DNA from 2 places in the Paraburkholderia caribensis genome. Region 1 is predicted to be linked to the other one. Evidence: riboswitches for the same ligand, from Rfam matches in the RefSeq annotation. Region 1 holds a riboswitch; the other holds the start of a gene.

Region 1 (4,189 bases):
CTTTCACATGCTGCTCGCGGTACGGATGCTTGACGAGGCGCATCTCGGTGACGAGATCGGCGGCGTCGACCAGCGCGTCGGGCGCGTGGCGGCCCGTGATGACGACATGCAGCATCTGCGGCCGCGCGTTCACTACGTCGAGCACTTCTTCGAGCGGAAGATATTCGTACTTCAGCACGGTATTCAGCTCGTCGAGAATCACCATCTGGTATTCGCCGCTTTCGATCATGCGGCGTGCCTCGTTCCAGCCCTTGCGCGCCGTCGCCATGTCGGCTTCGCGGTCCTGCGTGTTCCAGGTATAGCCGTCGCCCATCGTGACGAAATCGCAATTCGCCTGCGCGCCGAGAAAATCGCGCTCGGATGTATGCAGCGCGCCCTTGATGAACTGCACGACGCCGAGTTTCATGCCGTGGCCGAGCACGCGCACGGCCATGCCGAAGGCCGCCGTCGATTTGCCCTTGCCCGTGCCCGTGTTGACGATCAGCAGCCCCTTCTCGACGTTGGCCTGCGCCTGCTTCTTTTCGTGGCCTTCGCGGCGGCGCTGCGTCATGCGTGCATGCGATTCGGGATCGGTCTTCATCGATGTTCCTTGATTCTGGTTGTGTCGGTGGAATGAGGGTGTGCGGCAGCGCACGCGATGGCGACAGTCACGCCGTCGCTGGTCTGTTTGCGCACGAGCAGTTCGCCGCCTGGCGCGGCGAGCAGCGCGCACGGCTCGCAAACGCCGTCGACGCCGAGATGCGCGCGCACATGCGGCGATGGGGCGACCGGTGCATCGAGCGCGGCGATGGCCGCGCGCGTGAAGGTTTGCAACGGCAGCGCGTGCCGTGCGCAGAATGCGATGAGTCCGGGCTCGCCGGCTTTCGTATCGACGGAAGCAACCGCTGTCAGCGCCGCGAACGGCAGCGTGCCGCCAAGCGCGTCGCGCACGGCGGCTTCGATCTGTTCGGCCGATACGCCGCGCCGGCAACCGATGCCCGCGATCAGCGCCTTCATGGCTTGAGCACGGCATCGACGGGCGCCGCGAGCGACGCGACGCCGCCGATCACGACGATCGACGGTGAACCGAGCTGCGCCTGCGCGACGCGCTGCACGAACTCGCTCAACGTCGCGCGGACATGGCGTTGCTCGGGGCGCGTCGCCGATTCGATGGCGGCGCAGGGCGTGTCGGGCGGCATGCCGGCGCGCAGCAGCGCGTCGACGATCTCGTTGAGCCGCCGCATGCCCATGTAGATGACGAGCGTCATGTGGGTGGCGGCGAGCGCGCGCCAGTCCGCCTCGTGCTCGCCCGCGCCGTGGCCGGTGACGAAGATCACGCCCTGCGCGTGGTCGCGATGCGTGACGGGAATGCCGACGGCAGCGGGCGCGGCGATGCCCGCCGTGATTCCGCTGATGATTTCGACGTGAATCCCTGCGGCCTGCAGCGCCTGTTGCTCTTCGCCGCCGCGGCCGAACACGAATGGGTCGCCGCCCTTGAGCCGCGCGACGCTGCGGCCCGCGCGCAGATGATCGAGCATCATCGCGACGATTTCGGATTGGGGTGTGGATTGCTGTCCGCCGCGCTTGCCGACATGGACGATCTGCGCGTCGTCGCGCGCGAACTGCAGGACCTCGGGATTGACGAGATCGTCGACCAGCACGACGTCGGCCAGCGCGAGCGTGCGCGCGGCTTTGAGCGTCAGCAGTTCGACGTCGCCGGGGCCGGCGCCGATCAGCCAGGCGCGGCTCATGGCGAGGAGGGCGCCGCTGCACGGGCAGGCGCTTGAATGTGACAGGTCATGCGATGTTGCTTGTGACGCGCGACGGCTGCTCGAGCCGGTGCCGCGCGTGGGCGCTGGTATCCGTTTCCCGCGGTTCCAGCGAATGGCGATGAGATTCTCGCCCCCTTGCAACTGGCCGGTATCCGGGCTGGCGGCTCATCGCGTTCGCCTTCCCACCTGCGGATGGCAGGCAGTGGCCTTGAACGCACTGCGCGAAACATGCTTCATTCCGCTCGCCGCGTGACCGTTGCGGGGACAGCACAGGCTTGGCGGCTTCATGTTTCGCGTGGTTCGCCCGTGTTGCGGCCGCGATGTGAAGGCGCTTCCCTGTTTCCCGTTTAACCCCGCCGGCCTTCGAGCCAGCGCGGGGCACCAGATGCGCCGATACGATAGCACACACGCCCTGCCGGCGGGCGGCGCGGGACCGTGCGACGGGCTCGCCCGACGACGATTCTCACCGTGTTCCAAGAAGTTCGAAAACTGTTTTCAAGTGTTGTCGGTAGTAAATCCTAAGGGTGGTCATTTATAGTGACCGGAAGTGGAATGACCGTTTTTCCGGTATCAAATATCGGATACCTAATTAAATTTCACGCCAATCCGGATTGGCGGTGCCGGGCACCGCTTTTGACTGCATCTGCCGTCGAACCGGCAGATTAACTTTAGGGAGAAAATCAACATGAAAATAACAGCGATTGCGTCGGTATTGCTGGCGGCCATGCTCACGGCGACCTCAGTGCAAGCCGCAGACTCGCTCGCACGGGACGCGGATAAGCTCGTGGAAGCGGCGCCGCCCGTGCACCTGAAGGCGCGCATCATCGCCATCGACGCAGGCGCCCGCGCAGTCACGCTGAAGGGCGAGGACGGCATCGAGGTCACGATGCTGGTGGACGGCAAGATGCCCGGGTTCGACAAGCTGCGCGTAGGTGACAAGGTCGACGTGCTGTACAAGAATGCACTGCTCGTCCAGGCCGAAAAGGTCGACCCCGCCGGCAAGGGCATCCGTGAGCGTGTCGATGCGCAGGTGACGGTGCGCGGCTCGGACGGCCGGGACTCGCTGCATCAGGTCGAAACGCTGTCCACCGTGCAGAAGATCGACCCGGCGAAACGCCTGCTCACACTGCGCGGTGTCTACGAGACGCAGGTCATCAAGGTCACGCCGGATTTCGACCTCAAGGATCTGCACGTCGGCGACACGATCCACGCGGTTTTCGTGTCGGCGACGGCTATCGAAGTCACGCCGCAAGCTACTGCGCACTAATTTCACACTCAGTCTCCACTGAGTCGTGCCTCTCCACGGCTGTCGCAGGGCGGCAGCCGGCGGACCCTCTCTATTGCGATCCACGCAACCGAACGACGGCATCGGCCAACCCTGATGTCGTCGTCTCACCTTGACGCTACCTGCCGCCGGGCCTAAACTCGCACGCACTCTGGTGCTCGCGTGCGCTCTCTGCGCGCGCAGTTAAACGGGAAATAGCGGGCCGTGCGCACAGCCGCCGGCCAAACTATGCTGCTCCCCGCAACGGTAGGTGAAGGCATCGCGCAGACGATGCAGAGCCGGCCTCGCTGCATGTGCGTCCAATAGCGGCCCATGCAGACAATCCACTGCGCGAAAACGCTCGCGCGGGAAGGAGAGGCGGCGCTTTCATCAGCCCGGATACCGGCCCGAGAAAACGACGCCATGCTGCGGGGATGCGGCACCGTGTCGACTGTTCCTCATGTGTCGCAGTGTGCTTGCGCGTCCCGTCGTTCGGGTGGCGCGACGCGCATGCGGCGCCGTTTTCGTCCCCATGTATCACTGAAGCCTCGCAAAAGCGCATGCCGGACGGCGCGCAATGCGGAGGTCACTCGAACCTGTTTCGAGCAGCGGAGCCATCATGCAGACACAGATGCGCAAGATTCCGGTGACGATCGTCACGGGCTTTCTCGGCAGCGGCAAAACGACGTTGATGCGTCACATTCTTCAGCACGCGGGCGGCCTGCGCATCGCGGTGATCGTCAACGAGTTCGGCGAGCTGGGCATCGACGGGGAGATTCTCAAGGGCTGTGGCATCGGTTGCGATGAAAACGGCAACGAAACGGAAGGCCAGCTATACGAGCTTGCCAACGGCTGCCTGTGCTGCACCGTGCAGGAAGAGTTCTTCCCCGTCATGGAGCAACTGGTGGAGCGGCGCGACCAGATCGATCACGTGCTGATTGAAACGTCGGGCCTCGCGCTGCCGAAGCCGCTCGTACAGGCCTTCAACTGGCCGTCCATCAAGAACAGCTTCACCGTCGATGCCGTCGTGACGGTCGTGGACGGTCCGGCTGTGGCCAGCGGTCAATTCGCCGAAGACCCCGTCGCCGTCGATCAATTGCGCAAGGCCGATCCGAATCTCGACCATGAATCGCCACTGCATGAACTGTTCGAAGACCAGTTGTCGGCCGCCGAT
Region 2 (4,189 bases), 860 kb from region 1:
CCGCGTACAGCGTGCTGCCCAGCTATGCGCGCGCGTACGGTGACGCCTGGCCCGGCGTCACGCTCAACCTGCGCGAAGTCGTATCGAATGATCTGGCGCCGCAGGTGCTGAGCGGGCAGATCGACGCCGCAATCATGTTTCCGGGCGCGCAAAGCAAGGATCTCGACACCCGCGCGATCTTCACCGAGCCGCTATGCGTCGCGTTGTCGCGCGAGCATCCGCTCGCCTGCGCGCATCAACTGAAGATCGCGCAGCTCGCGCGCGAGCCGTTCGTGATGGCGTCGGAAGCCGTGTCGCCGAGCCTGCGCGCGACCATCGTCGATCATTGCGCGCAAGGCGGTTTCGCGCCCGATGTGCGCTTCGAAGTGCAGTTGCAGCAGACAGTGTTGAGTCTCGTCGACGAAGGCGTGGGGATCGCGCTGGTGCCGGAGTCGATGCGCAAGGCGCAACTCGTAGGCGTCGTCTTCAGACCGCTCGACGACGCGCCGACGATTTCGCAAATGCTCGTCTGGTCGCCGTCGAACCGCAACCCATGTCTGGCGCGGTTTCTGGAGATTGCCTGGAAGCGGCGAGCGGAACGAAACGGGGAAGAGAGCCGCGCGTCTGCGCATTCAGGCGCAGACGCGGAAAAGCAGCGTTACAGATAAGCCGAGTTGCGCGCCGATGCAGCCGATGCGCGCGCGATGCGTTCGCTGCGCTCGACCAGTGCCCCGAACAACAGGCCGATCGTGGCCCACATGATTGCCTGCATGCCGAGCGCCGTGAAGCGGAACTTCCACAGCACGACGGCGGGGAACGCTTCGGGCACTTCGTTGACCGTCGGCAGCGCGATCTGGATCGCGGCGATGATCGCGACGAACACGATTCCGCCCACGATCGACGCGTTCCACACGCCGAGCCGCGACACCAGGTGCTTGCGGACTTTCATCGAGAACACCGCCACGACGAGCGACGTGACGATCATCAGGAAGAACAGCCCCGTGCGCATGCCGATGGTTTCCGGATCGCCCACGGAAGGCGGATTCGCCGGATACTTGATGGTCGGCACCAGCACGACGGCGACATAGGCGCCCACTGCGAGCCACGCCGACAACGCACGTGCGCCGAGCCGGCCGACGCGTCCATGCAGATACGCGAACGTCAGCGCGAACAGCCCGCCGAACGCCATGCCATATGCGACGACGCCCGTCAGCAGACCGAGGCCCGCCTGCGTGCCGCGGCTGACGAGTTCTTCTTCATGATCGTGAGCGCCGCTGGCGTCGCCGTGATCGTGCGCGGTTTGCATCTTTTCTTCGAACGAGATCGCCGTATCGACGAGCGGCTCGCCTGCCACGCGCGCAAAGGCGAACGTCAGCAAACCCGCGACGATGCCTGCGAGCATCCCTCGCATCAATAACTTACCCACCATGGTGATGACTCCCTTACGCGATCAGTGGCAAGGAAAGCCGAGCAGATGGCGGCCGTCGTGCACGAATTCATGCACGTACATGCCGGGAATCAGCGAAGTCGCGCCCTGTTCGGCGCCGACGAAATAGAGCGCGAGCAGCATCAGCAGGCCGCCGAACAGAATCCAGGGCAGCAGCTCGCGCAGCGGGATGGGGGTGATGACAGGTTGATCGGTCTGACCGGCGTGGTCGAGAACGGCGTCGTTCATGACGGACATCTCCTTGGGGTTACGCGCCCCGATAGTCGAATGATGAGAGAGGTCGAAGCTTGGGTCTGGCTTCCGGCTTGTGTACAGCCTGTTGTGTACGCATTTGCTGCCGATTACAGTGGCGCGACCGCGCCGGGCTTGCACCGGCTTCCGCGCTTCGAGTGGCGACTATTCTACGGCTAAACTGCGAAACGCTCTCCTGTTTCTTACCCTCTTTCTTCCCATTTCCCGGACCCAAGGCCGTCGATGCGCACACGCCTGTTGTTGATCAGCCACCCGGCGACGGCCGCGCAACGCAAGGGCACGTTCCCCGCCGACGATCCCCTCGATACCCGCGCGGTCGAAGAAGCCACGTCGTTTCGCGCATCGCATGCCGGCTTGCTGAACGCCGATGCCGCGCTCAGCAGCCCCGCTGCGTGCGCGCTGGACACGGCGCGGGCGCTTGGACTGGCGGCGACGATCGTACCGGATCTCGCCGACGCCGACTTCGGCCGCTGGCGTGGGCGCCGTTTGCTCGACGTGGCGAACGAGGACACGAACGCACTCGACACATGGACGCGCGATCCGTCATCCGCGCCGCATGGCGGCGAATCATTCGATGCGCTGACCTTGCGTGTCGGCGGCTGGCTCGATGCGTTCGAGCAGCGCGGCACGGTCATCGCCGTCACGCATGCGGGAGTGATCCGCGCGGCGCTCATGCATGTGCTGCAAGCGCCGTCCGCGAGATTCGCGCGTATCGAGGTGCCGCCCCTTTCCGTCGTCGAACTGCAACGCGATCAGCGCGGCTGGACGTGGTGGCCCGCACCGGACCGTCGAAGCTGAGACGCCCGCGCGCGCTCACAGCGTCGGACACGACAGCACCTGCTGCGGATTGAGCGTCGTGCCAGGCATGCCGTCGGTGGCGGGCTTGCCCTGCGCCGGCGTCGCGATCAGGCGCACGGCATCCGTCCCCGCGTTGGCGAGCACGTAGCGCTCGGGGCGGCCTTGCGGCTGCCAGTACGCGCGATAGATGCCGCCGTCCTTCAACACATGCAGCGTGCCCGGCACCGTCTTGCCGCCCGCGATGAAATCGACGGGCTCGCCGTCGCGCAACGCGAAGCCGCTCGCGGCCGACACGCTCGATGCGCCCGACGCGCCCGCGCCCGCCAGCACGCCGCACGATGCATCGCCCGTTGCCGCGACGGCCAGTTGTGCGACGGTCCATAGCGCGAGCGGCGCGATTGCTCTGATTGTCATGGCGGACCTCGAGTTGTCTGGAATCGTCTGGAATGGCGAGCCGAATAGTGCGTCAGGCGCCTCGGGCGCGTTGCAAAGCGCATACCCGGCATGGCCTGCGGACATCTGACCGCGTGAATTTTGACCGCGTGGCACCGCGCTTTTTGATGTGCGATAAAAGACGAGACTCAAGAGTCAGATCATTCACAAGCGTTCACCGAAAAGAGGCAACTGATGGCTACGCTCGAAGCGTTTCGTTCCGTGCTCGACGATGCACGCACGCCCGAGATCATCCGCAATCACATCATCGATTCGCTGCAGTACGCGCTGCGCAACCACGGCCAGGTTTTCACGTCGAAGGAAGTCGAATGGCTTGCCAAGTGGGACGATGCGCGCATTCCGCTCGCCGCCAGCCGCGAACTCCAGAAACGCTTGACGCAAACGGCCGACTGAGCGCGCCGAGCGGCCGCGCGCGGTGCCGCGCGCCAGACGGGCATGCTCCGCGAAAGCGGTCGCGGGAAAGTTTCTGCTACCCAAAGCCCTGTTTTTAGGGCATAATATATTTAACGCAGCGCTCTGCCCGCATCACCCGTCAACTTCTTCACCGTAACGCGTCAACGTCTTCTCGTCTTCGCCGCGTTGCACTGATTGCATTGCATCCCAGCCGTCCCGTTATCGCGCAACATCATGCAGCGGCAACACGGCGGTCTTCGTCACTCCGGCCACGCGCTGCACGCCTGAACCCGACGGGGTGACATTCGCTACGTTCGTTGCCCGTGCGGCATCAGCGTATTTTTCTCCATCCGTTCCGCGTTGATCGCGGTTGCGTCCGAGCCAGCGCATACGGCTCGCGCGAGACTTTTTCCATTGCGGCGCGCCCCATGGCGCTGCGCCGCCCGCTGCCTATTCGCCGCGCCTGCCCGTTGCAGTGACGCGCGCCGGCAGCCGCATCACAGGACTGTGTATATGACGACGCAAGGCATCAAGACGTACAAGGGCTACGAAATTCATCCGCTGATCTATCCGCGCCGCACGGCGAACGGCGTGGCGCACCGCAATTCGATCGACAGCGGCTATGACGCGTCGGTTCGCATCTGCCGGGTCGGCGCGAACGCCGCCGCCGATGGCCGCGTGTTCCGCCTGTCGTATTTCCGGCCGTTCGAAGGCGCGGGCAAGGCCCGCATAGCCTGCATGGAGCATGCAGCACAAGTGATCGACGGCCGGGTCGACGGACAGACGGTTTCCGACCTTTGATCTCGCGCAGCGCAACGCGCGCATCAGCATCATCGTCTCACCGCATCGACGCGGCAGCCTTCGTGC

The links. A riboswitch is a leader RNA that binds a small molecule or an ion and turns the genes downstream of it on or off. The one in region 1 is predicted to bind cobalamin.
Region 2: linked by a shared signal. The riboswitch ahead of C2L66_RS25570 (CbtB domain-containing protein) and the one ahead of cobA (uroporphyrinogen-III C-methyltransferase) in region 1 are both predicted to bind cobalamin.

The regions. Positions count from the first base shown of each region.
Region 1 covers NZ_CP026102.1:1,152,377-1,156,565, forward strand. Annotated here, with positions in the region: gene cobO (cob(I)yrinic acid a,c-diamide adenosyltransferase) at 1-580, opposite strand, end outside; gene C2L66_RS21635 (cobalamin biosynthesis protein) at 577-996, opposite strand; gene cobA (uroporphyrinogen-III C-methyltransferase) at 993-1,730, opposite strand; cobalamin riboswitch at 1,878-2,152, opposite strand; gene C2L66_RS21645 (hypothetical protein) at 2,437-3,018, shown strand; cobalamin riboswitch at 3,172-3,440, shown strand; gene cobW (cobalamin biosynthesis protein CobW) at 3,635-4,189, shown strand, end outside.
Region 2 covers NZ_CP026102.1:2,012,129-2,016,317, forward strand. Annotated here, with positions in the region: gene C2L66_RS25560 (LysR family transcriptional regulator) at 1-647, shown strand, start outside; gene C2L66_RS25565 (CbtA family protein) at 638-1,408, opposite strand; gene C2L66_RS25570 (CbtB domain-containing protein) at 1,430-1,654, opposite strand; cobalamin riboswitch at 1,699-1,853, opposite strand; gene C2L66_RS25575 (histidine phosphatase family protein) at 1,901-2,476, shown strand; gene C2L66_RS25580 (hypothetical protein) at 2,492-2,890, opposite strand; gene C2L66_RS25585 (hypothetical protein) at 3,104-3,322, shown strand; gene C2L66_RS25590 (hypothetical protein) at 3,836-4,123, shown strand.